Regions from separate parts of the Metabacillus sp. SLBN-84 genome, predicted to be linked through region 2. Evidence: riboswitches for the same ligand, from Rfam matches in the RefSeq annotation. Region 2 holds a riboswitch; the other holds the start of a gene.
What was found. A riboswitch is a leader RNA that binds a small molecule or an ion and turns the genes downstream of it on or off. The one in region 2 is predicted to bind cyclic di-AMP.
Positions count from the first base shown of each region.

Region 1: it holds a riboswitch for cyclic di-AMP, as region 2 does, so the genes downstream of both, RKD52_RS07800 (cation:dicarboxylate symporter family transporter) here and RKD52_RS03590 (hypothetical protein) in region 2, are expected to answer to the same signal.

Region 1 covers NZ_JBRJIP010000001.1:1,553,923-1,573,552, forward strand. The annotation lists gene RKD52_RS07720 (methylmalonyl-CoA mutase family protein) at 1-1,526, shown strand, start outside; gene scpA (methylmalonyl-CoA mutase) at 1,527-3,680, shown strand; gene meaB (methylmalonyl Co-A mutase-associated GTPase MeaB) at 3,677-4,696, shown strand; gene RKD52_RS07735 (BrxA/BrxB family bacilliredoxin) at 4,773-5,210, shown strand; gene RKD52_RS07740 (transporter substrate-binding domain-containing protein) at 5,456-6,232, shown strand; gene RKD52_RS07745 (amino acid ABC transporter permease) at 6,312-6,971, shown strand; gene RKD52_RS07750 (amino acid ABC transporter ATP-binding protein) at 6,964-7,686, shown strand; gene RKD52_RS07755 (aromatic acid exporter family protein) at 7,807-8,790, shown strand; gene RKD52_RS07760 (L,D-transpeptidase) at 8,811-9,326, shown strand; gene prli42 (stressosome-associated protein Prli42) at 9,764-9,856, opposite strand; gene mce (methylmalonyl-CoA epimerase) at 10,039-10,455, shown strand; gene RKD52_RS07775 (acyl-CoA carboxylase subunit beta) at 10,458-12,005, shown strand; gene RKD52_RS07780 (M20/M25/M40 family metallo-hydrolase) at 12,024-13,148, shown strand; gene msrA (peptide-methionine (S)-S-oxide reductase MsrA) at 13,213-13,740, shown strand; gene RKD52_RS07790 (hypothetical protein) at 13,849-14,025, shown strand; gene RKD52_RS07795 (hypothetical protein) at 14,566-14,796, shown strand; gene RKD52_RS07800 (cation:dicarboxylate symporter family transporter) at 14,834-16,096, opposite strand; cyclic di-AMP (ydaO/yuaA leader) riboswitch at 16,185-16,325, opposite strand; gene RKD52_RS07805 (DNA polymerase IV) at 16,493-17,734, shown strand; gene gndA (NADP-dependent phosphogluconate dehydrogenase) at 17,839-19,251, shown strand; gene RKD52_RS07815 (YqaE/Pmp3 family membrane protein) at 19,352-19,534, shown strand.
Region 2 covers NZ_JBRJIP010000001.1:742,653-752,587, forward strand. The annotation lists gene RKD52_RS03580 (DUF2294 domain-containing protein) at 1-224, opposite strand, end outside; cyclic di-AMP (ydaO/yuaA leader) riboswitch at 570-706, shown strand; gene RKD52_RS03585 (hypothetical protein) at 1,075-1,464, shown strand; cyclic di-AMP (ydaO/yuaA leader) riboswitch at 1,526-1,677, shown strand; gene RKD52_RS03590 (hypothetical protein) at 1,831-2,214, shown strand; gene RKD52_RS03595 (signal peptide protein) at 2,233-2,340, shown strand; gene RKD52_RS03600 (potassium-transporting ATPase subunit F) at 2,340-2,417, shown strand; gene kdpA (potassium-transporting ATPase subunit KdpA) at 2,436-4,112, shown strand; gene kdpB (potassium-transporting ATPase subunit KdpB) at 4,132-6,255, shown strand; gene kdpC (potassium-transporting ATPase subunit KdpC) at 6,276-6,860, shown strand; gene kdpDN (KdpD-like non-kinase potassium sensor) at 7,583-8,734, shown strand; gene RKD52_RS03625 (CBS domain-containing protein) at 8,751-9,167, shown strand; gene RKD52_RS03630 (amino acid permease) at 9,200-9,935, opposite strand, start outside.

The sequences.
Region 1 (19,630 bases), 820 kb from region 2:
ATGAAGATATTCAAATTGCGTTTGAAAACACTGATTTAAGTGTAACCCCGTTTCACATTTCGCTTAAAGAAAACATCGGATTTTTTCCGATTTTCACAGCCTTCCTGAAAAACCGGAATGGAAGCGGCCGGTTTGCTTTTGATCCGCTTGGGGAGTGGATTGAGAGCGGGGGAAGCCATATGCCGCTTTCAGAAAAACTGGATGCTGCGGCTGATATGATGAAGGCGCTGGAAGAAGCAAACCTGCCGGACGTCAAAACCATCCTTTTGGACGGGCAGATCTACCGGAATGCCGGAGCTTCTGCAAAAGAGGAGCTTGCTTATACTTTCGCCAATGCCATTGACCTGTTTAATGCATTAAAAGAACGGGGTGTGCCTGTTGATGTGATTGCCGGCAGAACGGCATTTTCATTTTCGGCAGCGGCGCCGTTCTTTATGGAAATTGCCAAGTTCAGAGCAGCTAAGAAACTGTGGGCTGCTGTTTTAAGCGGGTTTGGTACAGATCCTCTGAAGTTCCCGATTGATCTGCATGCGTCCACATCAATCATCACGAAAACGAGACACGATATTCACGTTAATATGCTGAGGGCAGCGACAGAAGCATTTTCTGCTGCTGTCGGTGGAGTCAGCAGCCTGTCAATTTCTCCATTTGATGAAGTGCTTGGCAAGCCCGGCAAAACCGGAGAACGGGTGGCGAGAAATACGCACTACGTGCTGAAAGAAGAAAGCCTTCTTTCAAAGGTGCAGGACCCTGCAGCCGGCTCATGGTACATTGAAGAACTGACAAGTGAGCTTGCAGAGCAATCATGGAAGGAAATTCAGGCAATTGAAACGCTTGGAGGGTTTGCAGAGGCTGCAAAGACCGAGTATATCCAGAACCATTTAAGCAGTCTGCTTGAGAAGCGCCTGGAGGATATCAGCAAACGGACCGTGCAGCTGATTGGAACGAACGTTTATGCCAATCTTCAGGAATCAGCTAACGAGGCAAAGGCAAAAGAAAGAGTGAATCCTGGGAAAAGCACAACCAATTCTGCGCCTGACATTGCGAAATGGATACAGGAAGCTTATACATTCAAAGCAACAGAAATCAATAGCCTGATGTACAGGGATGAACTTCAGGACGGGGTAAAACCGCTGCTTCAAAAGAGGCTTTCCGAGCCGTTTGAAGAGCTCAGGGCTGCTTCGTCAAGATTTAAAAAAGAAACAGGAAGCTTTCCTTTCATCCATGTGGTCGTGCTTGGTAATCCGATTGATTATAAAGCAAGACTTGATTTTACAGCAGGCCTGCTTGCTGCAGGAGGCGTGGAAGCAAAAATCACGGCCATGGATGAGGCAGAGGCAGAAAAGCCTGTCATCTTATGCGGAACAGACGAAGAATACGGATTGCTGGACGTAAAAAGCCTGTCGGAAAAACATCCGCTCTTCCTTGCAGGGCGTTTTAAGACCGAATATGCTTCTGCCCTGTACCAGGGGATGAATGTGCATGAGTTTTTAAAAAATCTTCATAGTTATTTGGGGGTGAAGTAAATGAGCCGGATCAGTTTTGCAAATGTAGAATGGTCTGAACAAAAGAGTGCAGAAAGACAGACAGCCTCCACAGAAGCGTTTCTGTCAAACGAAGGGATTCCGCTTAAACCAGTCTATACAAAAGAAGACAGAAAAGAGATGCCGTTTTTGGACAGCTATCCGGGCATTGCTCCTTTTCTAAGAGGCCCGTATTCCACGATGTATGTGAACCGACCGTGGACAATCAGGCAGTATGCTGGTTTTTCAACCGCTGAAGACAGCAACGCGTTTTACCGCCGGAATCTTGCCATGGGGCAAAAAGGCCTCTCGGTTGCCTTTGACCTTGCCACGCACAGAGGATATGATTCTGACCATCCAAGAGTCGAAGGAGATGTCGGGAAAGCGGGAGTTGCCATTGACTCAATCCTGGATATGAAAATTCTCTTTCAGGACATTCCGCTCGATCAGATGTCAGTGTCGATGACAATGAACGGGGCTGTGCTTCCGATTATGGCCTTTTATATTGTGACAGCGGAAGAACAGGGGGTCTCTAAAGAGAAGCTTGCAGGTACAATTCAGAATGATATTTTAAAAGAGTACATGGTGAGAAATACGTACATTTACCCTCCTGATACATCCATGAGAATCATAGGGGATATTTTTGAGTACACCGCAAAGCATATGCCGAAGTTCAACAGCATCAGTATTTCTGGCTATCATATGCAGGAAGCTGGGGCAACGGCGGATATAGAGCTTGCTTACACGCTTGCCGACGGACTTGAATATATCCGTACGGGGTTGAAAGCCGGTCTTACCATCGATCAGTTTGCGCCGAGGCTTTCGTTCTTCTGGGCAATCGGCATGAATTATTTTATGGAAGTGGCCAAAATGAGAGCGGCGAGATTAATGTGGGCGCAGATTGTGAAACAGTTTGAGCCGAAAAACCCGAAATCACTCGCGCTCCGGACACACTCCCAGACATCCGGCTGGAGCCTGACTGCGCAGGACCCATTTAACAATGTCATCCGGACATGCCTTGAAGCACATGCCGCTGCCATGGGCCATACCCAGTCTCTGCATACAAATGCGCTTGACGAGGCGATTGCCCTGCCTACTGATTTCTCTGCGAGGATTGCTAGGAATACTCAGCTTTATCTTCAGGCGGAATCAGGCATCTGCGATGTGATTGACCCGTGGGGAGGATCCCATTATGTGGAGTCACTGACTAAGCAGCTGATGGATAAGGCATGGGAACACATTGAAGAGGTTGAAAATCTCGGGGGTATGGCAAAAGCGATCGAGACCGGTCTTCCTAAAATGAAAATAGAAGAAGCTGCCGCAAAACGCCAGGCGAAAATTGACTCAGGATCAGAAACGATAATCGGCGTGAATAAATTTCAAGTCGAGGAAGAGGATCCGATAGAAATTCTTTCTATTGATAATACCGAGGTAAGGCGCAAGCAGATTGAGAGACTTCAAGTGCTTAAGGCATCGCGTGATCAGATGGAGGTGGATCAAGCGCTTCAGGCTCTCACAGAAGCCGTTAAGACGGGAGAGGGGAACCTCCTTGAGCTTTCGGTGGAAGCGGCGCGGGCCAGAGCCACTCTCGGTGAAATTTCAGATGCTGTTGAAAAAGCGTCTAAGCGCCATCAGGCAGTGATCCGGTCAATCAGCGGCGTGTACAGTTCAGAGTTTTCAAATGAAGAAGAAATTGAAAGCGTCAGAAGGATGACCGATGAATTTTCACAGCTGGAAGGAAGAAGGCCCCGTATTCTGATTGCGAAAATGGGTCAGGACGGACATGACCGCGGAGCGAAGGTAGTCGCCACCGCTTATGCAGATTTAGGCTTTGACGTTGACATCGGCCCTTTATTTCAGACTCCTGCAGAAACGGCGGCACAGGCTGTTGAAAATGATGTGCATATCGTCGGGATGAGCTCGCTTGCAGCCGGACACAAAACCCTTCTGCCGCAGCTTGTTCAGGAACTGAAGGCTTTGGGAAGAGAAGATATCATGGTCATCGTCGGCGGCGTGATTCCGTATCAGGATTACGACTTCCTTCTGAGCAACGGTGCTTCTGCTATTTTCGGTCCTGGAACGGTGATTCCGAATGCTGCAAAAATCATGCTTGAAAAAGTGTATGAACGTCTTGGCTATGAGGCAGCAGAAGAATGACCGACGCTCCTAAACGAAGAAAAAAGGCAGGAGAAGCTGAAAAGAGTGCAAACGAGTATGCAGACGGCGTGCTAAGCGGAAATAAAGTCGCGGTTGCCCAAGCCATTACGCTCGTAGAAAGCAATGCGGAAAAGCACTTCGAAACGGCCCAGGAGATGATTGAAGTGCTGCAGCAGCGGACAAGCAAGTCCGTCCGGATCGGGATTACAGGCGTACCTGGGGCCGGAAAAAGCACTTTCATAGATGCCTTCGGAACGTATTTGTGCACAAAGGGCCATAGAGTGGCTGTACTTGCTGTCGACCCGAGCAGCAAGGTGTCCAAAGGCAGCATTCTTGGAGATAAAACGAGAATGGATCGGCTGTCCAGAAATCCGGATGCCTTTATCCGCTCTTCCCCGTCTGGCGGAACCCTGGGGGGAGTAACCAGAAAAACGAGAGAATCTATCATTGTCTGCGAAGCGGCTGGCTATGACGTGATCCTGGTCGAAACAGTGGGTGTCGGCCAGGGGGAATTTGCAATCAGAGGCATGGTTGATTTTTTCCTTCTCCTCGTCCTTACCGGTGCAGGTGACGAGCTTCAGACGATGAAAAAGGGGATTATGGAGCTGCCGGACCTGGTTGTCGTCAATAAAGCGGATGGAGATAACGTAAAGAATGCAGAGAGAGCAAGACATGAATATAATCAGATTCTTCACTTTCTGACATCCTACACAAGAGGATGGGAAACAAAGGCTGTCACGGCTTCTGCCATTCAGGAAAAAGGAATTGAAGAAATCTGGGACACGGTTACGGCTTTTCTGGACATAACAAAGAAAAGCGGCGTGTTTGAAAAAAGAAGACAGCTTCAGCAAAAAGAGTGGCTCTATGAGATGATTCAGGAACAGCTGAAGCATCACTTTTTTCAGCATCCTTCGATTAAAGGAACGATGCCTGTCCTCGAACAGGAGGTCATCAGCGGAAAACGCCCGGTTTCTGGAAGTGTCAAAGAGCTGATTGCAGCCTTTTTAGAAAGGTGAGTCTTGCATTACAGTAGTTTTTTTCAAAATCTGCTGGTAGAATAGATGTATAGTGTGTATAAAGGAGATGCAACCAATGAATATTGATTTTAATATGTTTATGAACGATGTCGTTGCTCAGGCAAGAAAAGAGATTACGGCTGCAGGCTATACAGAGCTGAAAACACCTGAAGACGTTGAAGAAACGTTCAAAAAAGAGGGAACAACGCTTGTTATGATCAACTCCGTCTGCGGATGTGCCGGTGGAATTGCAAGACCGGCAGCTGCGCATTCCGTGCATTATGATAAACGTCCTGACCGACTTGTAACGGTTTTTGCCGGACAAGATAAACAAGCGACTGCATACGCCCGAGACTTTTTTACGGGGTATCCGCCATCATCTCCGTCTTTCGCCCTGCTAAAAGATGGAAAACTCATGACTATGGTCGAGCGCCACGAAATTGAAGGACATGACCCGATGAGTGTTGTAGCAAAGCTTCAGGAAGCATTTGACCAATATTGCGAAGAAATCTAAACTGCCGCTTATGCGGCAGTTTTTTTGTGTGTAATTATATTTTTCCATAGTTTAACATTCTTTCTTACTATAATAATCTTGCATAAAAATAAATTATTAAAAGATATATTGCATAATTATAAGTCTGTGTTAAAATACATTTATTCGGATATTTATTCGTGAAAAAAGTCTTGTAAATTATTATTCTATAGAAGATAATATTATTAAATTTAGAATTTTAAGAAAATAACGAGGGGGAAGTAGAAATGAAGAAGTTTGCACTATTTTTGATTTCGATTTTGGTGATTGGAGTTCTTGCTGCCTGCGGTTCTTCGGAAACATCAGGCAAAGAGGAGAAAAAAGTCCTAAAAATGGCAACATCAGCCGATTATCCTCCATTTGAGTACATTGACACAGCAAAAGGAAGCGAAATTATCGGGTTTGACATCGATCTTGCAAAAGCAATCGGCAAAGAGCTTGGCTATGAAATTGAAGTTCAGGACATGGATTTCACAGGATTGATCCCTGCGCTTCAGGCCAACAAAGCTGACCTGGTTCTTGCAGGAATGACGCCTACTGAAGAACGTAAAAAGAGCGTTGATTTCTCAGACGTTTACTACACGGCAAAGCACATGATTGTGACTAAAAAGGGCAGCGGCATCAAGTCAGTTGAAGACCTTGAAGGCAAGACAGTAGGTGTACAGCTTGCATCCATTCAAGAAGGCAAAGCAGAAGAAATTGCTGAAACAGTGAACATCAAAGTAGAAAACCGCAACAGAATCCCTGAGCTGATCCAGGAAATGAAAGCCGGCCGCTTTGATGCAGCGATTATCGAAGATACTGTAGCAAAAGGCTACTTCAAAAATGACAAAGAGCTTGAAGGCACAGTCATTGAAGACGGTGAAACAGAAGAAGCAGGTTCAGCAATCGCATTCCCGAAAGACAGCAAATATGCTGAGGAATTCAACAAAGTGCTGAACGAAATGAAAGAAAACGGCGAACTTGAAAAGCTTGTCTTGAAATGGTTCGGCGGAGAAGAATAAGCAGTCCATTCAGGAAAACGTTCAACACAAGAATGTTGAACGTTTTTTTGTTTAACATGAGAAAGGAGTGTCGAAATCAATGAATCTGGATTTTCCGGCGATAGCGCCCTCGATACCGTTTATCCTTCAGGGGATTCCGGTAACACTTAAGATTGTCGGCCTTTCTGCACTGCTCGGTTTTACACTGGCTGTCATTCTTGCTCTCTTTAAAATCAGCAGAATCAAGCCGCTGATGTGGTTTGCGGATGCATACACATCCATTTTCCGCGGTACACCGCTTATCCTGCAATTATTGATTATTTACTACGGTGCGCCTCAGATACTGGGATTTGAAATTGATCCATATCCGGCTGCAGTCGCAACATTCGCTCTTAACTCAGGAGCCTATATTTCAGAAGTAATAAGAGCAGGCATTATGGCCATTGATAAAGGACAGCGTGAAGCGGCAATGGCCCTTGGAGTTCCTTATTCAAAGATGATGAAAGACATTATTTTCCCGCAGGCCATTAAAAACATTCTGCCTGCTTTAATGAACGAATTTATCACCCTTACAAAAGAATCAGCCATCGTGACGATTATCGGAGTACAGGATATTATGAGAAGCTCCTACATAGTCGGCGGCCAGACGTACCGTTATTTCGAGCCGATCTTGATTGCCGGACTCATCTATTACGTCATGGTCATTATTTTAACGGTTCTTGGCAAACTTGTTGAAAGGAGAATGGCGCGCAGTGATTAAAGTGGACAACCTTCATAAATCATTCGGAAAATTAGAAGTGCTGAAAGGCATCTCAACACACATTGCAGAAAAAGAAGTTGTGGCCATCATCGGCCCGTCCGGTTCAGGAAAATCCACCTTTTTACGGTGCATGAACAGGCTTGAGGATCCGACAAGCGGCCATATCTATATTAAAGATCAGGATATTACTAATCCGAAAACAGACATCAACAAAGTCCGCCAGAATGTCGGAATGGTGTTTCAGCACTTTCACTTGTTCCCTCATAAAACGGTTCTTGAGAATTTAACGTATGCTCCTCTTACCGTTAAAGGAACTTCTAAAAAAGAAGCAGAAGAACAGGGACATGAACTGCTTAAGAAAGTCGGGCTCGCTGAAAAAGCGCATGAATATCCAAACCGACTCTCCGGCGGACAGAAACAGCGTGTTGCTATTGCAAGAGCACTCGCGATGAATCCTGAAGTGATGCTGTTCGATGAACCGACATCCGCTCTTGATCCTGAAATGGTCAAGGAAGTTCTCGAGGTCATGAAGAACCTCGCATTTTCAGGCATGACGATGGCGATCGTCACGCACGAGATGGGCTTTGCCAGAGAAGTTGCAGACAGGGTTCTTTTCCTTGATGAAGGAAGACTTGTAGAAGATGCTGCGCCAAAAGAGTTCTTTTCGAATCCAAAAACACAGCGTGCTCAAAACTTTCTTGAAAAAATGCTATAATAGCTTTTTAGAAAAAGATGATCATCATGATCATCTTTTTTATCTTTGTGCCTTCAATTGGGCACCGTATGAAAAAAGGATATGAAACCTCATATCACATGAAACGCAAGGGGAAGACACATGTTTAAAATTGGTTACCGCACACTCAAAACAGCACTTGGTGCAGCCATCGCCATCAGTCTTGCCGAGCTTTTCGGACTGCAGAATTTTGCATCCGCGGGCATCCTGACGATTCTATGCATCCAGGTGACGAAGAAAAAATCGCTTCAGACCTCATGGGCACGTTTTTTTGCCTGCCTGATCGCCATCTTATTTTCCTTTGTCTTTTTTGAAGGAATCGGCTATCATCCGTTAGTGATCGGCCTGCTGCTCTTATTTTTTATTCCAGTAACCGTTCTTTTAAAAGCGAAAGAAGGAATTGTCACAAGCTCGGTCATTATTCTCCATCTCTATACAGCCTCGCACATTACGTTTGATCTGGTCTTGAATGAGATTGCTCTGATTGCAACCGGCATAGGAGTAGCGCTTATCATGAACCTTTACATGCCGAGTGTAGATAAAAAGCTGAAAGAATATCAGCTGGAAATTGAGGACCGCCTCTCGAAAATCTTCCTTGAGATTGAGGAATACCTGCTTTCGCATGACAGTTCGTGGGATGGAAAGGAAATTACAGAAACAGCCGCCATCATCAACGAAGCAAAAACGCTCGCGTTCAGAGATGTAGAAAATCATTTTATGAGACATGAAAACCTCTACTATCATTATTTTAAAATGAGGGAAAAACAGTTTGAAATCATTGAGAGGGTACTCCCAATCATTGCCTCAATCAAAGTAACGGTCGATCAGGCGGAGATTGTGGCGGACTTTATCCGGGAAGTGAGAGAAGCGATCCACCCCGGCAACACCGCTCACAAATTTCTTGTAAAGCTTGCTGAGATGAGAAGAATGTTCGAAGAAATGCCGCTCCCGGAAACCCGGGAAGAATTCGAGGCACGGGCCGCGCTCTTGCATTTTGTCCGTGAGATGGAACAATATCTTGTGATAAAAAGTCAATTTAAAGGCATGTCCCGCAAGAATGAAATGAAGCCTGCAGGAGCATCATAATTCAAAAAGGGTGATAGACTTTGAAAATGCTGTTCCTGCTCATAATGTTCCTGTCTCCGCTTTGGCCGCTCGGACAAAATCCGTCAGTCGGCGATCCGTACCTCATCATTAATAAGCAGACGAACGAACTTGCTTACATTGATAACGGGCAGATTATTAAAACCTTTGATGTGGCAACAGGAAAAAACGATGATCTGACGCCTGAGGGAGAATTTACAATCACAGTTAAAGCGGCAGAGCCCTATTACCGGAAAAAAGATATCCCCGGCGGAGATCCGAAAAATCCTCTTGGCACAAGGTGGATCGGCTTTGACGCCGAAAACACAGATGGACGGATATACGGCATCCACGGCACAAACAACGAGGATTCCATCGGATCCTTCGTCACTCAAGGCTGTGTTCGCATGTACAACGAAGAAGTCGAGATCCTCTTTGAACACATTCCGGTTGGAACCAAAGTGTTTATCACAAAAAACGGCAAGTCCTTTGAAGAGATTGCAGCTGAAAAAGGGGCAATTAAAAAAGGTGATTCCTGAGAGGGAATCACCTTTTTTTGCGTCCTTTAATCTGACTTTCGGAGCTGAACGGTCGGCTTCGCTTTTCGCATTGTCCAGCTCCATCGCCTAACTCCTCGGCCAGAACGTCTTCGCCGCAAAAAGCAAAACCGGCTTTTTGCGGCGAAGCCTTTTCTGCCCTTCGGAGCTGAGCAAGGCGATTCCGCTTTTCGTGGTGTCCAGCTCCGCCTCCCAGCCCTTCCGTCAGAACAAAATCCCCCAAAAAGTCAAGCCCGGACTTTTCGGGTGATTTCTTTTCTGCCTGTCAGGGCTAAACGGTCGGCTCCGCTTTTCTTATTGTCCAGTGCCATCGCCCAACTCCTCTATCAGAACGGAACCGTCGGCAAAGGCAAAAAGCGCCTTTACCGCCGTTTCCTTATCTGACTCCCGGAGCTAATCGGGCGATTCCGCTTTTCTTATTAGAACCACATACTCATCCCAGCTAAAAGAGTAGTTGCCAGCATGACGAAGAGCATGAGATAGATAATGACTTTTTGAAATCGTTTAGACATGTCTTTCACTCCATTTCAGAGGGTTTGTCCTTCTATTCTAACGCGGATAGGAGGTACGGACAAGGGAGGAGATATGAACAAAGATGGACATTTTTGCCCGAAAAAGAAGGAATTTCGTCGATTGGCAAAGAAGTATGTCATGTTCACGATGTTAAGCGTTTTCATCATGAGGAGGGGAAGAAATGGTCAAAAAGGTCGATCACATTGGGGTAGCCGTCCATTCAATTGAAGCGGTGCTTCCTTTTTATCAGGAAACACTCGGGTTAAAGCTTGAAGGAATGGAAACGGTAGAAGAACAGGGAGTCAAAGTGGCTTTTCTGAAAGCAGGAGAAACGAAAATCGAGCTGCTTGAGCCGGTTTCAAAAGAAAGTGCTGTAGCCAGGTTCATTGAAAAGCGCGGAGAAGGCATACATCATTTGGCTTTGGCAGTAGATGATATAGGAATGAGGATTCGTGAATTGAAAGAACACGGAATCAAAATGATAGATGAGACTCCAAGAAACGGTGCAGGCGGTGCCTCCATTGCTTTCCTGCATCCTAAAGCTGCAAATGGAGTGCTGGTTGAACTATGTGAAAAGAAAGGAGGAACGATATCATGAACATCGATATCTTTGATAAAATCAACGAGCTGTATGACCGGAGACGGGAAGTTGAGATGGGCGGCGGGGATGAGCGCATTGAAAAGCAGCACGAAAAGGGCAAGCTGACTGCACGGGAGAGAATAGACCTTTTGGTTGATGAAGGCACGTTCGTTGAAATGAATCCCTTCATTGAGCACCGCTGCAATGATTTCGGGCTGAGCGGGAAAAAAGGACCGGGCGACGGTGTCGTTACCGGCTATGGTAAAGTAAACGGCCGTCCGATTTATTTGTTCTCACAGGACTTCACGGTTTTTGGGGGAGCACTCGGAGAAATGCACGCCAAAAAGATTGCTGCAGTCATGGATCTTGCCGTAAAAAGCGGAACGCCGTTCGTCGGCCTGAATGACTCCGGAGGTGCCAGGATTCAGGAAGGTGTGGTATCATTAGATGGCTACGGGCAGATCTTTTACCGGAATACCATCTATTCGGGAGTCATTCCGCAAATATCTGTCATTCTCGGCCCCTGTGCCGGGGGAGCCGTATATTCTCCGGCAATCACCGATTTTGTGTTCATGGTCGAGAAAACAAGCCAAATGTTCATTACAGGGCCTAAGGTCATTGAGACCGTGACCGGAGAAAAAATCAGCTCGGAGGATCTGGGCGGGGCCAAAGTACATAATACGATCAGCGGGAATGCCCATTTTTCCGGACAGACGGAGGAAGAAGTGCTTTCCCAGGTGCGAAAATTACTTACATATTTGCCGCAGAACAACCAGGAAAAAACGCCGGTTTTGCCGCATGAAGAAGAGTCTGACTACAGGCCGAATCTGACGGACTGCATCCCGTTTGATGCTCTTAGACCCTATGATGTCAGGGTGGTTATTGAGGAAGTCGCGGATGCAGGATCTTTTTACGAGGTTCAAAAAGACTTTGCCAAAAACATTGTTGTCGGGTTTGCGCGCATTAAAGGAGAGGTTGTGGGCCTTGTCTGCAATCAGCCCAAATATATGGCAGGCGGGCTTGATATTGATTCATCCGATAAAGCATCCAGATTCATTCGCTTCTGCGATTCATTCCAGATTCCGCTTATTACATTTGAAGATGTAACAGGCTTTTTCCCGGGAATTAAACAGGAGCACGGGGGAATTATCCGCCACGGGGCAAAAATCTTATATGCATACTCAGAGGCGACGGTGCCAAAGCTTACGGTCATTCTCCGCAAAGCATACGGCGGAGCATATGTGGCGCTGAACAGCAAGTCGATCGGAGCGGATCTGGTTTTTGCATGGCCGAATGCCGAGATCGCTGTTATGGGTCCTCAGGGTGCTGCGAATATTATTTTTGCCAGAGAGATTGAAAACAGCGAGAATCCGGAAGAAACGCGGGCAGCCAAAATAGAGGAGTACCGCGAAAAATTCGCCAATCCTTATGTTGCAGCAAGCCAAGGGATGGTCGATGACGTGATTGACCCCCGCGATACAAGAATAAAGCTTATTCAGGCTCTCGAGATGCTGCGCACAAAGCAAGAGCAGCGTCCTGCCAAAAAACATGGAAACATTCCGCTTTAAGCCTAGGAGGAAACAAACATGATTAATCAAGAACGTTTAGTGAATGAGTTTTTAGAGCTTGTTCAAATTGATTCTGAAACAAAATTCGAAACAAAAATCGCCAAAGTCCTGACTGAAAAGTTTGAAGCACTTGGCGTGCGCGTTGAAGAAGATGATACAACAAGTATTACTGGACATGGTGCGGGCAACCTGATCTGCACGCTGGATGCTGTGCAGGACGGCATTGATCCGATTTATTTTACATCCCATATGGACACGGTCGTTCCGGGAAAAGGAATAAAACCTTCTATTAAAGACGGATACATTGTAACAGACGGCACAACGATTCTTGGGGCAGATGACAAAACGGGATTATCAGCCATGCTTGAAGCTGTGCGTGTGCTGAAAGAAAACAACATCGCTCACGGGAAAATTGAATTCATCATCACAGTTGGAGAAGAATCCGGTCTAGTAGGCGCAAAAGCGTTGGACGGATCTAAAGTGACGGCTAAATTCGGATATGCCCTTGATAGTGACGGAAAAGTAGGAACCATTATTGTGGCTGCTCCGACACAGGCAAAAGTGAGAGCGTCTATTTTCGGCAAGACCGCCCACGCAGGCGTTGCACCGGAAAAGGGCATTTCTGCGATTACAATTGCTTCAAAAGCGATTGCAAAAATGCCGCTTGGAAGAATTGATCATGAAACAACAGCAAACATCGGCCGATTCGAAGGAGGCACGCAAACAAACATTGTGTGCGACCAAGTGAATATCCTGGCTGAAGCGAGATCACTCGTTCCTGAAAAAATGGAAGCCCAAACAGCTAAAATGAAAGAAGCGTTCGAAAGTGCGGCGGCTGAAATGGGAGGCCGTGCAGAAGTTGAAATCGAAGTGATGTATCCTGGCTTTAAGTTTGGAGAGGGAGATCACGTTGTAGAAGTGGCAAAGCGCGCGGCAGCAAACATCGGCCGTACAAGCGAACTTCAGACAAGCGGCGGCGGAAGTGACGCAAACGTAATTGCCGGCTTTGACATCCCGACTGTCAACCTTGCTGTCGGATACGAAGACATCCACACTACAAATGAGAAGATGCCAATTGAAGAACTTGTCAAAACAGCCGAGCTTGTGGTATCAATAATTAAAGAAGTAGCTAAAAGCGAATAATTGAAAAAATGGCAGGCACATAGATTGTGTCTGCTGTTTTACATCATAGAAAGAGGTGCAGATCATGGGAAGAAGAGAAAAGGCAACATTTGCAGGAGGCTGTTTTTGGTGCATGGTGAAGCCGTTCGACGAACAGCCGGGAATTATTGAAGTCGTTTCGGGCTATACGGGGGGAACACTTGAAAATCCTTCATATGAACAAATCAAAACAGGTGAAACAGGACACAGGGAAGCGGTTGAAATTACCTTTGATCCGGATGTCTTTTCCTATGACACCCTGCTTGAACTCTATTGGCCGCAGATTGATCCGACAGATGACGGCGGCCAGTTCTTCGACCGCGGCAGCCAGTATCGCACTGCCATTTTCTATCACACAGAAGAGCAAAAGCTGAAGGCTGAAAAAACAAAGCAGGAAATTGACGCAAGCGGACGCTTTCAAAAGCCTGTCGTGACAGAGATCCTGCCTGCTTCCCCATTTTATCCGGCAGAAGAATACCATCAGAAGTTCTATGCGAAAAACCCTGAAAAATACAAGCAGGAACGAGAAGAATCCGGAAGAGAAGAGTTTATCCGGAACAACTGGAAGAAATAAAGCAAGCAAGCCCTCTGTTCATCTGGACGGAGGGCTTTATCGATGTTCGGCTCTGTGTTTGTATAAGGTCTGCAATGGGTATTTTCCATATTAAGGAGAGTGATCACAATGAATACATTTAATGAAAGTGCCATTGCATCTTACGTGAGAACAAGAGCCGAAGAAAACTGCAAACTCCTCCAGGAGAACATGGAAGAGCTGGAAAGAGGAAAAATCCTCGGCAGAATGGAAGCCTACAATGAATTTCTGGAGCGGTTTGGATTTGATAAGGTAGAGTGCAAGTAATCAGGGGCAAGCAGAGCACATCATTCTTGTAAGGGATGGTGTGTTTTTGAATTTCGGGAACGCGAGTCAATTTAAAGTGAGAATCGTACCCTCGTAAATCAAGAAACGATGTGGGAGGGTAAGCAAAGAGGCGAATCCTACCCTCGGAAACTGAGAAACGATGTGGGAGGGTAAGCAAAGAGGCGAATCCTACCCTCGGAAACTGAGAAACGATGTGGGAGGGTAAGCAAAGAGGCGAATCCTACCCTCGGAAACTGAGAAACGATGTTGGAGGGTAAGCAAAGAGGCGAATCCTACCCTCGGAAACTGAGAAACGATGTGGGTGTAAGCAAATGGATGAATCGTCCCCTCGGAAACTGAGAAACGATGTGGGTGGGTAAGCAAATGGATGAATCGTCCCCTCGGAAACCGAGAAACGATGTGGGAGGGTAAGCAAAGAGGCGAATCCTACCCTCGGAAACTGAGAAACGATGTGGGAGGGTAAGCAAATATATAAACCGTGTTCTGCTTAAAGTCTATAAAAATCAAGAGGAGTATAACATGAAACATTTTTTTCTGGGGTTTTTAATTTCAGGGTTTGGATCATTTATCCTGATCGTATTGGGCCTTGCGCTCTTTACTGAATTTTATCCTAATGAGGACCCGTCCGTAGGTGCAGGAGTTGGATTTGCAGTGGCAATCGGTTTCGTGTTTTCAGCACCGGTTGCTGCCATGATCGGGATTGTTGGAGGAGTGCTTACATATGGTTTCAAGGAGTACAATAAGAACTAACAAAACCCCCGGAACATTTTCCGGGGGCTCAACTTATTTATGCACTTGCTTTCATAACTTCATCCGCTTTAATCCGGTTGTACTGGCCTTCGGATTTTGACATCACAATGGCAGCGAGTGTATTGCCGACAAGGTTGACGACTGTGCGGGCCATATCCATGATGCGGTCAACACCTGCAATGAAGGCAAGTCCTTCTGCAGGAATTCCAATCGTTCCGAGAGTGGCAAGCAGCACGACAAAGGATGTTCCAGGAACGGCAGCCATCCCTTTAGACGTAACCATCAAGACTAAGATCAGCGTTAATTGCTGAACGATCGTTAATTCAATGCCGTAGACCTGTGCGAGGAACAAGGCAGCGATGGCCTGATAAAGCACTGATCCGTCAAGGTTAAAAGTGTATCCGATCGGAACGACGAAAGACACAATTCCTTTAGGGCATCCCATTTTTTCAAGCTTTTCCATGATGCGGGGAAGGACGGTTTCAGAGCTTGACGTACTAAATGCAAGCAGCAGCTCGTCCTTAATGTAGCGCAGCAGCATAAAGATATTGACGCCCGCCCATTTTGCCACTGCACCCAGCACGACAATCAGGAAGAAAATCAGTGCAGCGTATACTAATAGAACCAATTTTCCAAGAGACAGCAGTGAATCAATTCCAAATTTCGAAACGGTTACTCCAATCAGGGCAAACACGCCGAGTGGAGCCACTTTCATTACGAGATTTACGACGTGGAACATCGCGTGTGAAACACCGTCAAAGAATTGCAGGACGGGCTTTCCGCGTTCTCCAATGGCTGCTACGCCAAGGCCGAAGAGGACGGAGAAAAAGATGATGGCAAGCATATCGCCTTCTACGACGGATTTAAAGAAGTTCGTCGGCACAATATGAAGGAACGTTTCGGCAACCGATTTTTCACTTTGCTCCTCAGATGTGTCGACATACTGCTGGATATCTGTCTTTTGGGCAGATTCAAGGTCAACACCCTGTCCCGGCTGAAAGACGTTTGCAAGCAATACACCGAGGACAATCGCTACGGTTGTAATGATTTCAAAATAGAGAATGGTTTTTCCGCCGAGTCTTCCAACGTGTTTTCCATTCCCGGCACCCGCAACTCCAACAATCAGACTGGAGATAACAATCGGAATCACGATCATTTTGATCAAACGGAGAAACAAGTCACCAAGCGGCTGCAGCACGGCTGCAAGGCGAGGGTCATTAAACCAGACGACACCAACTAAAATACCTAAAATCAAACCAATGAAAATTTGGGAAGCCAGTCCCAAACGAAATTTCTTCATAGATGAACCTCCTCTTTGATGTAAGAATTCTGAAAATACAAAAAAAGACCAATCTAAAGTAAGAAAGGTCTTTAATACACAATTAAAGTCTTTCTCCCAATAAAGCATACGAGGTTAACTGTCGGATTCGGGATTGAGAGTTCCCTTCCATTTACGGATTCACCCCAAGGTAAGAGCCTTACCAAATGCATGATTCCCCCGCTCTGAAAAGATTAAGCTTATTATGAAGTTTGTCTGTTTATAAAATCACACAAGATATAATTTACTCTGAATGCAGACAAGTTGTCAATTGTTTTTTACTAGCATTCAGCCTGGACAATACGCTCAGTTGGTACTTTTAATTAGGGTTATGGTAAACTTTTAACATAAAAGAGCCTTGAAAGAAGTTGAATGGAAATGAACGGACGAAGCGGTCCAAGAGTGATTCTCCATGTGGATATGAACAGTTTTTACGCATCAGTTGAGATGGCGTTTGAGCCTGAGCTGAGGGGGAAACCCCTCGCCATTGCCGGAAATGTGGAAGAACGGAAGGGAATTGTTGTCACGTGCAGCTATGAGGCAAGAGCAAGAGGAGTGAAAACAACAATGCCGCTGTGGCAGGCGAAGCGCCATTGTCCCGAACTGATTGTCAGGAAGCCGAATTTTGACCGGTACCGGAAGGCATCAAGAGCAATGTTCGACCTGTTAAGAGAATTTACCGAGCTGGTTGAGCCTGTCTCTATTGATGAAGGGTATATGGATTTGACGGAATATCTGAAGGAAGGCAATCCGCTTCAAGTGGCAAAAACGATTCAGCAGCGATTGCTTGAAGAGCTGCTTCTGCCATCAAGTATTGGCATTGCCCCGAATAAGTTCCTTGCCAAGATGGCTTCCAATATGAAAAAGCCACTGGGCATCACCGTCCTCAGAAAACGGGAGCTTCACGAGACACTGTGGCCGCTTCCAGCAGGCGAGATGCACGGAGTGGGAGAAAAAACGGCAGAAAAACTCCGCACCATTGGCATTCAGACGATCAAAGATCTGGCTGAAGCCGATCCGATTTCATTGAAACAGCTCCTGGGCATTAACGGTGAACGGCTGAAAAAAAGGGCAAACGGTATAGACAGCAGGGAAGTCAACCCGGACAGCATCCATGATTTTAAGAGCATTGGGAATTCTACCACTCTCTCCAAAGATTCAAGTGATGTTCGCGTCCTGTACGATACTCTGAACCGCCTTTCCCAGTCCGTCAGCATGCGGATGAAACGGAAAGAGGTGCTTGGAACAAAGATCTTTATTACGATTCGCTACTCAGACAGAAGCACATTTACCCGCAGCCGGACAGTCAATAATCCACTTGGTGAAAAGGAAGAGCTGTACACTCACGCAAAAGAGATTTTTGACAGGCACTGGACGGGAGATCCCGTACGTTTGCTTGGGGTTACGTGCCAGGACCTTGTGCCAAAAGGAGCTGCCTATAAACAGCTGGATCTGTTTTCTTTTCAGGAGGATGCAAAAAAAGAGCCTCTATTTAAAACGATTGAGGACATTCAGAAAAAATTTGGAGAAAGTGTCATTAAACGCGGGATGAAAGCGGTCCACCTGGAAGATGATAAAACAAGCGGGACAAGTTTCAATAAAGATTTTTTAAGGGAATGAGACAAGGCGCTTTCCTTGATAAAAGCAAGGGCACTGTGTTATTTTACAGAAGGAATGCATATTCATGCGAACAACGATATTTGGGACAGAAAGGGAGTATAAACATGTCTAAACAGCAAATTGGCGTTATCGGTTTGGCCGTCATGGGCAAAAACCTCGCTCTTAATATAGAAAGCCGCGGCTATTCGGTGGCCGTTTATAACCGTTCTTCAGATAAAACAGAAGAAATGCTGAAAGAACACAGCGGCAAGAACCTGACAGGTACATACAGCATTGAAGAATTTGTTCAGTCTCTTGAAACACCGCGCAAAATTCTTCTTATGGTAAAAGCCGGTTTTGCAACAGATGCAACAATCGAGCAGCTTCTTCCACATCTTGATAAAGGCGATATTCTGATCGACGGCGGAAATACGCTGTACACAGATACACAGCGCAGAAACAAAGAGCTTGCTGAAAGCGGCATTCACTTTATCGGCACCGGCGTTTCAGGCGGAGAGGAAGGAGCCCTTAAAGGACCTTCGATCATGCCTGGCGGACAAAAGGAAGCATTTGAGCTTGTAAAGCCGATTTTTGAAGCGATATCTGCAAAAGTGGACGGAGATCCATGTACAACTTATATCGGTCCGGACGGTGCCGGCCATTATGTGAAAATGGTGCATAACGGCATTGAGTACGGCGATATGCAGCTGATTTCAGAAGCGTATTTCATCCTTAAAAATGTTCTTGGCCTATCTGCACAGGAACTGCATGAAGTATTTGCCGAGTGGAATAAAGGCGAGCTTGACAGCTATCTGATTGAAATCACGGCTGACATTTTCACAAAAACAGATGATGAAACAGGCAAGCCGCTTGTTGATGTGATTCTTGATACAGCAGGACAAAAAGGAACTGGAAAATGGACAAGCAAAAGTGCCCTTGATTTAGGTGTTCCGCTTCCGATTATTACGGAATCCGTGTTTGCCCGCTTCATCTCTGCCATGAAAGATGAGCGTGTAAAAGCGAGCGGCATTCTTTCGGGTCCTTCTGTTACACCATTTGAAGGCGACAAAAAAGAACTGATTGAAGTTGTCCGCAAAGCGCTTTATATGAGTAAAATCTGCTCGTATGCACAAGGTTTTGCCCAAATGAGAGCAGCTTCTGAGGAATACAACTGGGATCTTCAGTACGGCGACATCGCGATGATTTTCAGAGGCGGATGCATCATCCGTGCAGCCTTCCTTCAAAAAATCAAAGATGCGTATGACCGCGACGGCGAGCTTGCGAATCTTCTGCTTGACCCTTACTTCAAAGAGATCGCAGAAAGCTACCAGGGAGCTCTACGCAAAGTGCTGACAGTTGCTATTGAGCAGGGTGTTCCGGTACCAAGCTTCTCGGCTGCCCTTTCCTATTACGACAGCTACCGCACGGCTACATTGCCTGCCAACCTTATTCAGGCGCAGCGCGACTACTTCGGAGCGCACACTTACCAGCGTACAGACAAAGAAGGCATTTTCCATACAGAATGGATGTCTAAGTAAAAACAGAACACGGGGCCTTGTGCTCCGTGTTTTTTACTGTTTCTAAACCGGTGAATCGGGGTAAAATGTTACGGATAAGAAAAGAACGGGGTGAATAATGATGCTTTATTTATTGGCAATTTTACTGCCGCCTGTGGCTGTGCTGTTTGTCGGCAGACCGTTTCAGGCACTGCTTAACCTGATTTTAACACTCATTTTTTATCTTCCTGGAGCCATACACGCCGTGCTCGTCGTGAAGGATGCAAAGGATGAAAAGCGGATGAAAAAGTACGGAGTGAGGTAACTTAAAAAAAATGCTGACTTTGCAGGAAATTAGCCCGCCTCTAAAGAAGTAGAGTGCGGGCTTAGTTTAGTTTGAAAATTGTTTGGCAAATGAAAA
Region 2 (9,935 bases):
TCACGCAGAACCTGTCTCATTTGTTTAACGAGTTTTCTGCCATTTTCGTTTTCAACCAGATGTTTTTCCTCAACTGTGAGAACGCCCTTAAACCGGGCAATGACCATATCATGGACAATGTAGGTTCTTGTTTCCTGCGGTCCGCGTCCGATTAAATCCCTTTGAAGCTTGATAAAGGCTTCACTTAATTCCATTTCCAATTTCTTTTTAGGCGACACAGCCATTTGATTATACCCCCGGCACAAATGCTTTTGATTAGGATAAACGGATGCCGTTCAAGAGGATTTTAGAAGATGGCAAGATCCCCCTTGAGCTTTGCATCATTAGACGAGTTTATCTTACTTACCCGCCATGACCCTGTCAATAGCATTCTGTAAATGACAGGAAACAGAGTGTACAGTTGACAGGCTGATACAAGCGGGAGAGAGAAGTGAGATTTTTTAAAAACGTGAGGAAATGAGAGTAAGAGAGAGAATAATAGACTAAAGGTCACTAAAGTCCCTGTTTTTTAGTGTATTTCCTTGTTTACACAGTTTTATCGCGGGAGTAAGATAATCTCGTAATCACGAATTGCATATCGGCCTAGTCCCGTGACACGGGAACGGAGGAACCAATTTTTTGGGGTTAATTCTGCTTTTGCAGAAAGGATGAGATCTTTCGCCATCCTACCCGTCAGCTAACTTCGTCGGCTAAAGCGAAGGAGGTCCAAAGACCGCCTTAACAGGAGTCTTTTTTTTACTGCCTTTTTTTAGGCAGAGAAGAGGCCTGGGGACTGTAGAAGGTCTTTTTGATTCAGCAATTCGTTTGAAAAAGGAAAAACGGAAGACGGAACGCAAAGAGGGCTGCGGCTTGCTGGGCGTTAAGTAGACCAATGAGTACTTTTTCTCCAAAACAGCCATATGAGAATCAATCATGCCGGGCAGCTGCCTGCTGATTTGATTACATGTGTACTGGGTTGGGGGAAGAGTAAGCATTGGTCTCTTTTTTTGTTCTATGGCTGATTGATCCTGAAAGGGTTAATTCAGCAAGAGAACAAAATGCACTGTCAATCATGGAACGATTCGGGGGATAACGATGAATCAGACACTGGTTATAGGCAAGGGGGATTTATTCGTTTCTGTAATAGAGGAGATTAACGTTCACCGCAAATACGCAGATGTGATGTCTTATGAACAGTATGCGTTTGAGCTGACAAACTCAAAGGAAGGCAATACAAGGCTGGATAATCTGCTTGAACTTGAAAAGAGATTTGACGGCTATCAATCTGTCTATATTATCTCGGATTCAATCAACGAAGGATTTGAACTGACGGCTTTTTTCTCTGATCTGGGAACAATGAGGATTGTTGTGATGACAGATGACAGCAGGCATTATGATCTTTACAAAAAATTAGGCGCCAGATATGTCATTTTAAGCAAGCCGGCATCATGCTCCTATTGGCTCGGAGAATTGAATCAAGTCTAAAGCAGACAGCAAAAATCAATTAAGGAGGTGGATCTCTAAAAGAGATATCAAACCAGAACTGAATACTTAATCGCTTAATTTCACAATGAAATCGGGGGATCCAATCTTTTGCGGCAAATTGCCGCTTGGGGTGAATCCATCTGAATATGGTGGCAGGGCAGCTCTCATAGCCCGAATCCGACAGCTAACCCCGAAAGCGCGATGAGGGAAATCGAAACTGCAGGTGCGGCATGCTTTTTAAGTGATGCCTAAAAGCCGCGGAAGAACCCTCTTCCGCGGTTTTTTACTGGAATAAAGAGTGAATTCAGGTGCTGTCCGGCTGTTTGGCTGCCGGAGCAAAGACGGAGCGAAAAGGCGGGGAAGGTTATGGAAGCAATGCTGATTTGCATACCGAGCTATACGAGGCTTGGGTGCCTGGATGAGATTCTCCCTGAGAACTCGTCGCTGTCCTTTATTACGGGAGATTACAGTGTAGAAAGTCATTTAAGATCCAAAGGGTTTAAAACCATTTATTTTATCAGGCAAAATGCCCAGTATCTGCTAATAAACGAGCCTGTCTCAAGAGTGCTTCTTCTCGAGGACAAAATAGCCGAGACCTGCAGGCTGATGGAAATACTCAAAGCAAGCGTCAGAGCGCCGATTACCGTTATTACTAAAAAGGCGAATTACCCGGCCAGGCTCTATGAACTGCTCGGTGCCCAGCATGTCATGTATTCAAAAGCAGATAGCGTGAAATTTTTGATTCAGTAAGAACGGGGGGATTTTACTATGCTTGACATCATCATGGCGGTGTCTTTTGCAGCTCTTGCGCTGCTGATGGCCGGACTGATCAGCTGGTCTGAAAAGATTGTGAACGAAGGAAGGGAAGAAAAGTGATGATTGTTTTGCTTGGCGGAATTGCCGCCATAACGCTTTATTTGCTTTATGCACTTGTTAACCCGGAAAAATTTTAACTTGCGGAGGAAAAGACTTTGAGTGTACTATCCATTCTTTCAATTATCCTGACATTGGGGCTAGCTGTGCTGCTTTCCAAGCCGGCTGGACTATATATTGCACAGGCATTTTCTTATGAAACAACAAGGCTTGATTCCATTTTTGGACCTTTTGAGAAAGCAATTTATAAACTGAGCGGCATTAAACAGAAGAATCAAGGTTTCAGGCAGTATGCTATAGCTCTGTTGCTTTCAAACATCTTTATGATTTTCATCGTTTATCTGGTGTTTCGTTTTCAGGGTTCGCTTCCTTTGAATCCAAGCGGTATTGCCGGAATGGATCCAACGCTTGCTTTTAATACGGCCATCAGCTTTATGACAAATACGAACCTTCAGCACTACAGCGGGGAGAGCGGCCTGTCCTATTTCTCACAGATGATTGCCATCACGTTTATGATGTTTACGGCACCTGCAACCGCTTTTGCAGCTGCGATTGCACTTATTAGAGGATTATCGGGTAATCCGCTTGGAAATTTCTTTGTTGATTTAATTCGTGCGATCACAAGGGTTTTTCTGCCGCTTGCCTTTGCAGCCGGCCTGATATTTGTCTTTCTTGGCGTTCCTCAAACGCTTGATGCCAGTGTCACGGCCAGCACAGTGGAAGGAGCAGAGCAGACAATCGCAAGGGGACCTGTTGCTTCTCTCTTATCCATTAAAGAAGCAGGAAATAACGGCGGAGGATTTTTTGGAGTCAACTCAGCCCATCCGTTTGAAAATCCCAACGCAGTGAGCAATGTGCTGCAAATGCTTTTAATGCTTCTCATCCCGACAGCCCTTCCATATACGTACGGAAAAATGGTAGGCAATAAAAAACAGGGACGAATTTTATTTGCGGCTATGGCAATGATTTTTGCAGTGTTTCTTGGAACAGCTCTTCTATCTGAATTTCAGGGGAATCCGAGACTGGCTGAAGCAGGTCTTGAGCAGGCTTCAGGAAGCATGGAAGGGAAAGAGGTGCGGTTTGGTACCGTTCAATCCACTCTCTATGCGGTTGTCACGACGGCTTCTGAAACAGGGGCTGTCAATACCATGCATGATACACTTTCTCCCATTACCGGAATGCTGGCCTTGTCGAATATGCTTCTGAATACCGTGTTCGGCGGTGCAGGTGCCGGATTCATGAACATTATGATGTACGCTATTATTGCAGTTTTCTTATCAGGCCTTATGGTTGGGCGCACGCCGGAATTCCTTGGCAAAAAAATTGAAGGAAAAGAAATGAAGCTGATTGCGGTCACTCTGTTGATTCATCCGTTTTTGATACTTGGATCAACAGCCCTGGCGCTTTATACGCCGCTTGGATCTGACGGCATTTCAAATCCAGGGTTTCACGGGCTTTCCCAAGTGCTGTATGAATACACGTCTTCTGCAGCCAATAACGGTTCAGGCTTTGAAGGTTTGGGGGATGCCACTCCGTTTTGGAACATCTCAACAGGTATTGTCATGTTTATCGGAAGATACTTTGGAATCATTGCCATCCTTGCCGTAGGAGCATCTTTAGCGGCTAAAAAGCTTGTTCCGGAAACGATAGGAACATTCCGTACCGACACAAGTCTGTTTGGAACCATTTTTGTCGGAGCGGTATTCATTGTCGGAGCATTAACCTTCTTCCCAGTATTGGTTCTTGGGCCAGTGGCAGAGCTGTTAACTTTATAATTCAATTGGAGGATCCAAAATGAGTAAGACACTAGCAACAGCAGCGAAGGCTGCTGATGAAAGATATGATCAAAAAGAAGCTGCCGGACAGACAGAACCTGAAGGGCACAAGCCGGCAAACCGGACGAAAGCAGGTCAAGGGCTGATCTTCAATGCGGTAAAGGCTTCCTTTCTGAAACTTGATCCCCGGATCATGGTCAAAAATCCAATCATGTTTATAGTAGAAATCGGTTTTTTCTTAACTCTGCTGCTTACTTTTGCACCAAATGCATTCGGACCTGCGGAAGTCAGCACGGCGTTTAATTTAACCGTCTCCCTGATTCTTTTATTCACCGTTTTATTTGCCAACTTTGCAGAAGCATTGGCAGAGGGGCGGGGGATGGCTCAGGCAAACTCGCTGAAAAATTCCAAGAAAGAAATGACGGCAAACAGAGTAAAACCAGGCGGGAATATTGAAAAGGTTGACTCCGCGTCGCTTCGCAAGGGGGATGTGGTCATTGTGTCCCAGGGCGAATTTATTCCTGGTGACGGTGAAATCATTTCCGGTCTTGCGTCTGTTGATGAATCCGCGATTACGGGTGAATCCGCTCCGGTCATTAAGGAAGCGGGAGGGGATTTTAACTCTGTAACAGGCGGAACAAAGGTGGTCAGCGATCAGATCAAGGTGAGAATCACGAGTGATCCTGGTGAATCTTTTCTTGATAAAATGATTGCTCTTGTTGAGGGAGCCGAGCGCCAGAAAACACCGAATGAAATAGCGTTGAATACGGTTTTAACAAGCCTCACTCTTATTTTCATGATTGTCGTTGTGACTCTTCCTTTTTACACGGACTACCTCGGGTTTCGTCTTGAAATACCGGTTCTGATTGCCTTGCTTGTCTGTCTGATTCCTACGACAATCGGGGGATTGCTCTCCGCCATCGGAATTGCCGGGATGGATCGTGTAACACAGTTCAATGTCATTGCCATGTCAGGAAAAGCCGTTGAAGCTGCAGGGGACATTAACACAATCATTCTGGACAAAACAGGTACTATCACATTCGGAAACCGAATGGCAAGCGAGTTTATTCCTGTGGGCAATGCCCCGATGCAGGATTTGGCGCAATGGACGGCCGTCAGCTCGCTGGAGGATGAAACACCTGAAGGAAGATCTGTTCTTGAGCTGCTGAAGAATAAACAGCTTTCATACAGAACGGGTCTTGCAGATGGAGGAACGTTCATTGAATTTAAAGCGGAGACCCGAATGAGCGGAATGGATTTGCCTGACGGATCAGTTGTAAGAAAAGGTGCGGTGGATGCCGTGAAAAAATGGGTTCTCTCACGCGGAGGCACCATTCCGGCTGATCTGGACAAGAAAACGGACGATATTTCCAAAGCAGGCGGTACACCTCTTGCTGTAGCGATGAATGATCAGATATTCGGATTAATCTACTTGAAAGATACCGTTAAGCCTGGAATGAAGGAGCGTTTTGACAAGCTCCGCAGCATGGGAATCAAAACCGTCATGTGTACAGGAGATAATCCGCTCACAGCTGCCACAATAGCAAAGGAAGCGGGTGTGGATGAATTTATCGCAGAGTGCAAACCTGAGGACAAAATTGAAGTCATTAAATATGAGCAGGCACAAGGCAAGCTCGTTGCGATGACGGGAGACGGCACCAATGATGCCCCTGCTCTTGCCCAGGCGGATGTGGGTCTTGCCATGAACAGCGGGACGGCAGCTGCGAAGGAAGCTGCGAATATGGTGGATCTGGATTCAAATCCTACGAAAATCATTGAAGTAGTCTCAATCGGAAAACAGCTGCTGATGACCCGCGGTGCCCTGACAACGTTCAGTATCGCAAACGATATTGCCAAGTACTTTGCGATTATACCGGCCATGTTTATGCTCGCCATTCCGGAAATGAGCATGCTGAATGTGATGAGGCTTGACTCGCCAATTTCAGCCATCCTGTCAGCCCTGATTTTTAACGCGATCATCATTCCGATTCTGATTCCTCTCGCAATGAAAGGCGTCAGCTACAAGCCGATGAGTTCAAATGCCCTTCTCAGAAAAAATCTGCTTGTATACGGTTTGGGAGGAGTCCTGGTTCCGTTTATCGGCATCAAATTCATTGATCTTTGTCTTGCCCTATTTATATAAGAAGAAAAGAGGTTCATAAAGTGGAAGAAAAACAATCAATCATAGGACCGATTATTAGAATGAGCCTGGTGTTAATGGTATTCTGCGGACTGGTATATCCGGCTGCTGTAACAGTCATTGCCCAGGCCGCTGCTCCGGACAAGGCAGATGGGAGTTTAATTTACGATGAGAATAACAAGGTAATAGGTTCTGAGCTTATCGGACAGTCCTTTACAGAAGCAGGTTATTTCCACGGAAGAGTCTCAAGTATAGAATACAACGGTGCAGGATCAGGATCGAACAACTACGCACCATCAAATGAAGATATGCTGAACCGTACGAAGGAATCGATAAAAGAGTGGGAAAAAAATAATCCTGAAACACCTATAAGCGATGTGCCGAATGATCTGCTGACAAATTCTGGTTCAGGACTTGATCCGCACATAAGTCCAAATGCAGCCTATGTTCAGGTCAGCCGCGTCTCAGAAGCAACGGGAATTAAAAAAGCTGAACTTGAAAAGCTGATTGAAAAACATGTGCAGGGAAAAGAACTTGGACTGTTTGGGGAAGAAAGAGTGAATGTTCTTAAATTGAATCTGGACTTGAAAAACATGAAGAAACAATAAGTATGGCTATGTTTCTTTAGCCTGTATTTTAAAAATAGTGGACTGCAGTTGAACCCGCCTGCCTCCTGCGGGATGAAGTGGGCACGGAAGATCCCACAAGCGCAGCGAGTTAGCGGAACAGCCCTTTATACGGAAAGATAAAATGTGAAAACCCACAAATATAAGAGTGCTGACCGAAGTTAAGATTTTTACCTTTGTGCCGTGCTCATACCTTCTATTTTAAGCAGGCTGCGTTCGTCCTTGTTTCTTAAATATAAGTTTAAGCACCAGTGGACTGAAGCGGAAGGCACTTGACTCCTGCGGGATGAAGAGGGTACGGGAGACCCCGCAGGCGAAGCTGAGGAGGCTCCCGGCCCTCCCCGCGGTAATCGTGTGACTGTAGCGCAAGGGAACGGGTATGATTTGAGATTTAGATTCATCATAAAAACAGTCCTGCCATCAAAAAGAGAGGAGAATGAGTTCACGTCTTATTTAGCCTGAAAAGTATCTCATCTCTCTGGGTAGCCATCTAGGAAAGCACTTGACAGTTTCGTTCATATCGGGAAGCTTCCGGCTCCCCGCGGTAATCTTGTGACTGGAGCGAAAGGGAACGGATGCCACTGTAAAACAACAATCTATGCGATAACAGCCACAATAAAAGATCCGCCTCAGCTGCCGATTGCGCTGAGGCTGGATTCTTGTGAAGGGCTGACTGAGCTGTTTTTTATTGAGGAGGTGAAAATATGACCGAAAACCATCCATATTTCAGACGGAAAACCCCTCAGGAGCTGCTTGATGAAATAGCAGAAATGAACCGTGGCAAACTGAAGCTTTATGTAGGAGCAGCCCCCGGGGTCGGGAAGTCATACAAAATGCTCCAGGATGCCCACGACTTAAAGCTTGAAGGCATTGATGCAGTCATTGGACTGATTGAATGCCACGGAAGAAGAGAAACCGAAGATTTAATAAAAGACCTTGAAGTCATTCCCCTTAAAGAAATGACGTATAAAGGGAGCGTCTTCAGAGAACTGAATACAGAAGCCATAATTGAAAGGAAACCGGCTGTTGTCATTATCGATGAGCTTGCTCATACAAATATTCCAGGGTCTAAAAATCTTAAACGATATATGGATGTTGAGGAGATTCTGGAAGCAGGAATCAATGTCATGTCGGCCGTCAATATTCAGCATCTGGAAAGTGTCCACGATATTGTCCAGCAGATAACGAGAGTGGCTGTGCGCGAAAGGGTGCCTGATTTGTTTGTTCAAAGAGCAAGCGAAATCCAGCTGATTGATGTGACGCCTGAAACGCTCAGAAAAAGAATGACAGAAGGGAAAATTTACGGCTCAGATAAAATCGAACAAAGCCTCTCCCATTTCTTTACCGTTCCGAATTTATCCGCTTTAAGGGAGCTCGCTCTTAGAGAAGTGGCGGATGATGTAGATGAAAAAATGGAGCAGATCAGCGGAAATCTTTCATACGGACCCATTGGTGTGCATGAAAAAATACTTGTTTGCGTCGGGTACGGCCCTACTGCCGAAAAACTGATCAGAAGAGGCTGGAGGATGGCGAACCGCCTCCGTGCACAGCTGTATGTTCTGCATGCTGTAAAATATCCGAAAGAATCATTTACTCAGGAGATGAGAGAAAAAATAGAACGGTGGCAGCTGCTCTCCTCTCAATTTAATGCCGTCTTTTTGCTTGAGCATGAGAGAAACCGGAAGCCCGCTGAGATTATTATTGAGGCAGCAAATAAATACCATGTGACACAGATTCTGCTTGGACAGTCAGCAAGAACACGATGGGAAGAAATCCGAAAAGGGTCTATTGTAAATACCATTATGCGAAAAACAGAAAACATTGATATTCATATCGTTTCAGATGGAAAAATATAGAGAGGACTTTTAAGAAATGAATATTGCTTTTTTCCTGATCCCTAAAAAGGATGTTGTCTATTTGCCTATCCAGTCGACGATGCGGCAGGCGCTTGAAAAGATGGAATACCACCGATATTCGGCGGTTCCGCTGCTTGATCATGAAGGCAAATATGTCACGACGCTGACAGAGGGAGATCTGCTCTGGAAGCTGAAAAACACCCCAAACCTGAATTTTCACAACACAGAAAAGATCAGGCTGACGGAAATTTCTTTTCACCGCAAAAACGAGCCCATTTCCATTCAGGCTGAAATGGAGCATATCATTTCCAGGGCCATGGAACAGAATTTTGTGCCTGTGACAGATGACAAAGGAATCTTTATCGGAATCATAAGAAGGAGAGAAATCATCGAGTATTGTGCAAGTCAGATGTTTGCTCCGGCAGTAATTTAAAAGGGCTGCACTAATGGGTGCAGCCCTTTTGGTTAAGCAGAAGCAGATTCTTCTTTTTTCATATATTTTTTAAGGAATGGATAGATGACAAAACCTGCAAGGAAAAGGCCAACGCCTAAAGCAAACGTTTTGAGATCCGCTGTTCCTGTAACAATAACCCAGACAGAATAGATACAGGCTATGGACGCGATGATCCCGTCTCTTACACGTGAACCCTTTACCAGATCATACGTTTCTCCTTTAGCAATCAGCTTCAGGAAGAAGATGGAGGATACAAGGTACGGGAAAAGATAAGCAAGTGTAGCTGACGTTGTCAGGAACGTATAAGCTTCGCTGATGGTTCCTGAAATCGTTGAGAAAATGAAAATCTGCGACATCAGATTTGTAATCAGCAGGGCATTTTTAGGACTGCCTTTTTTATTGGTCTTTGCAAAGAATGCCGGGAAGATCCCTGATTTTGCAGCCTGATACGGCACTTCCGATGAAAGCAGAATCCAGCCGATTGTGGAACCGAAAAGTGAAACAACGGCGAGCAGAGCCATCGCATTCGCTCCTGCATCTCCCAAAATAACGGAAAGAACATCGACGAATGGCTTGTCGGACGCCTGCAGCTGATCATGCGGAAGAACAGACATCGTAATAAGAGTGATAACCATATAGATGAAAACCGCAATGATTAAACCGGTAATTGTAGCTCTTTTCACATCTCTTTGTGAGGATGCGCGTCCTGATAAAATGACGGCAGATTCGATGCCGACAAACGCCCAC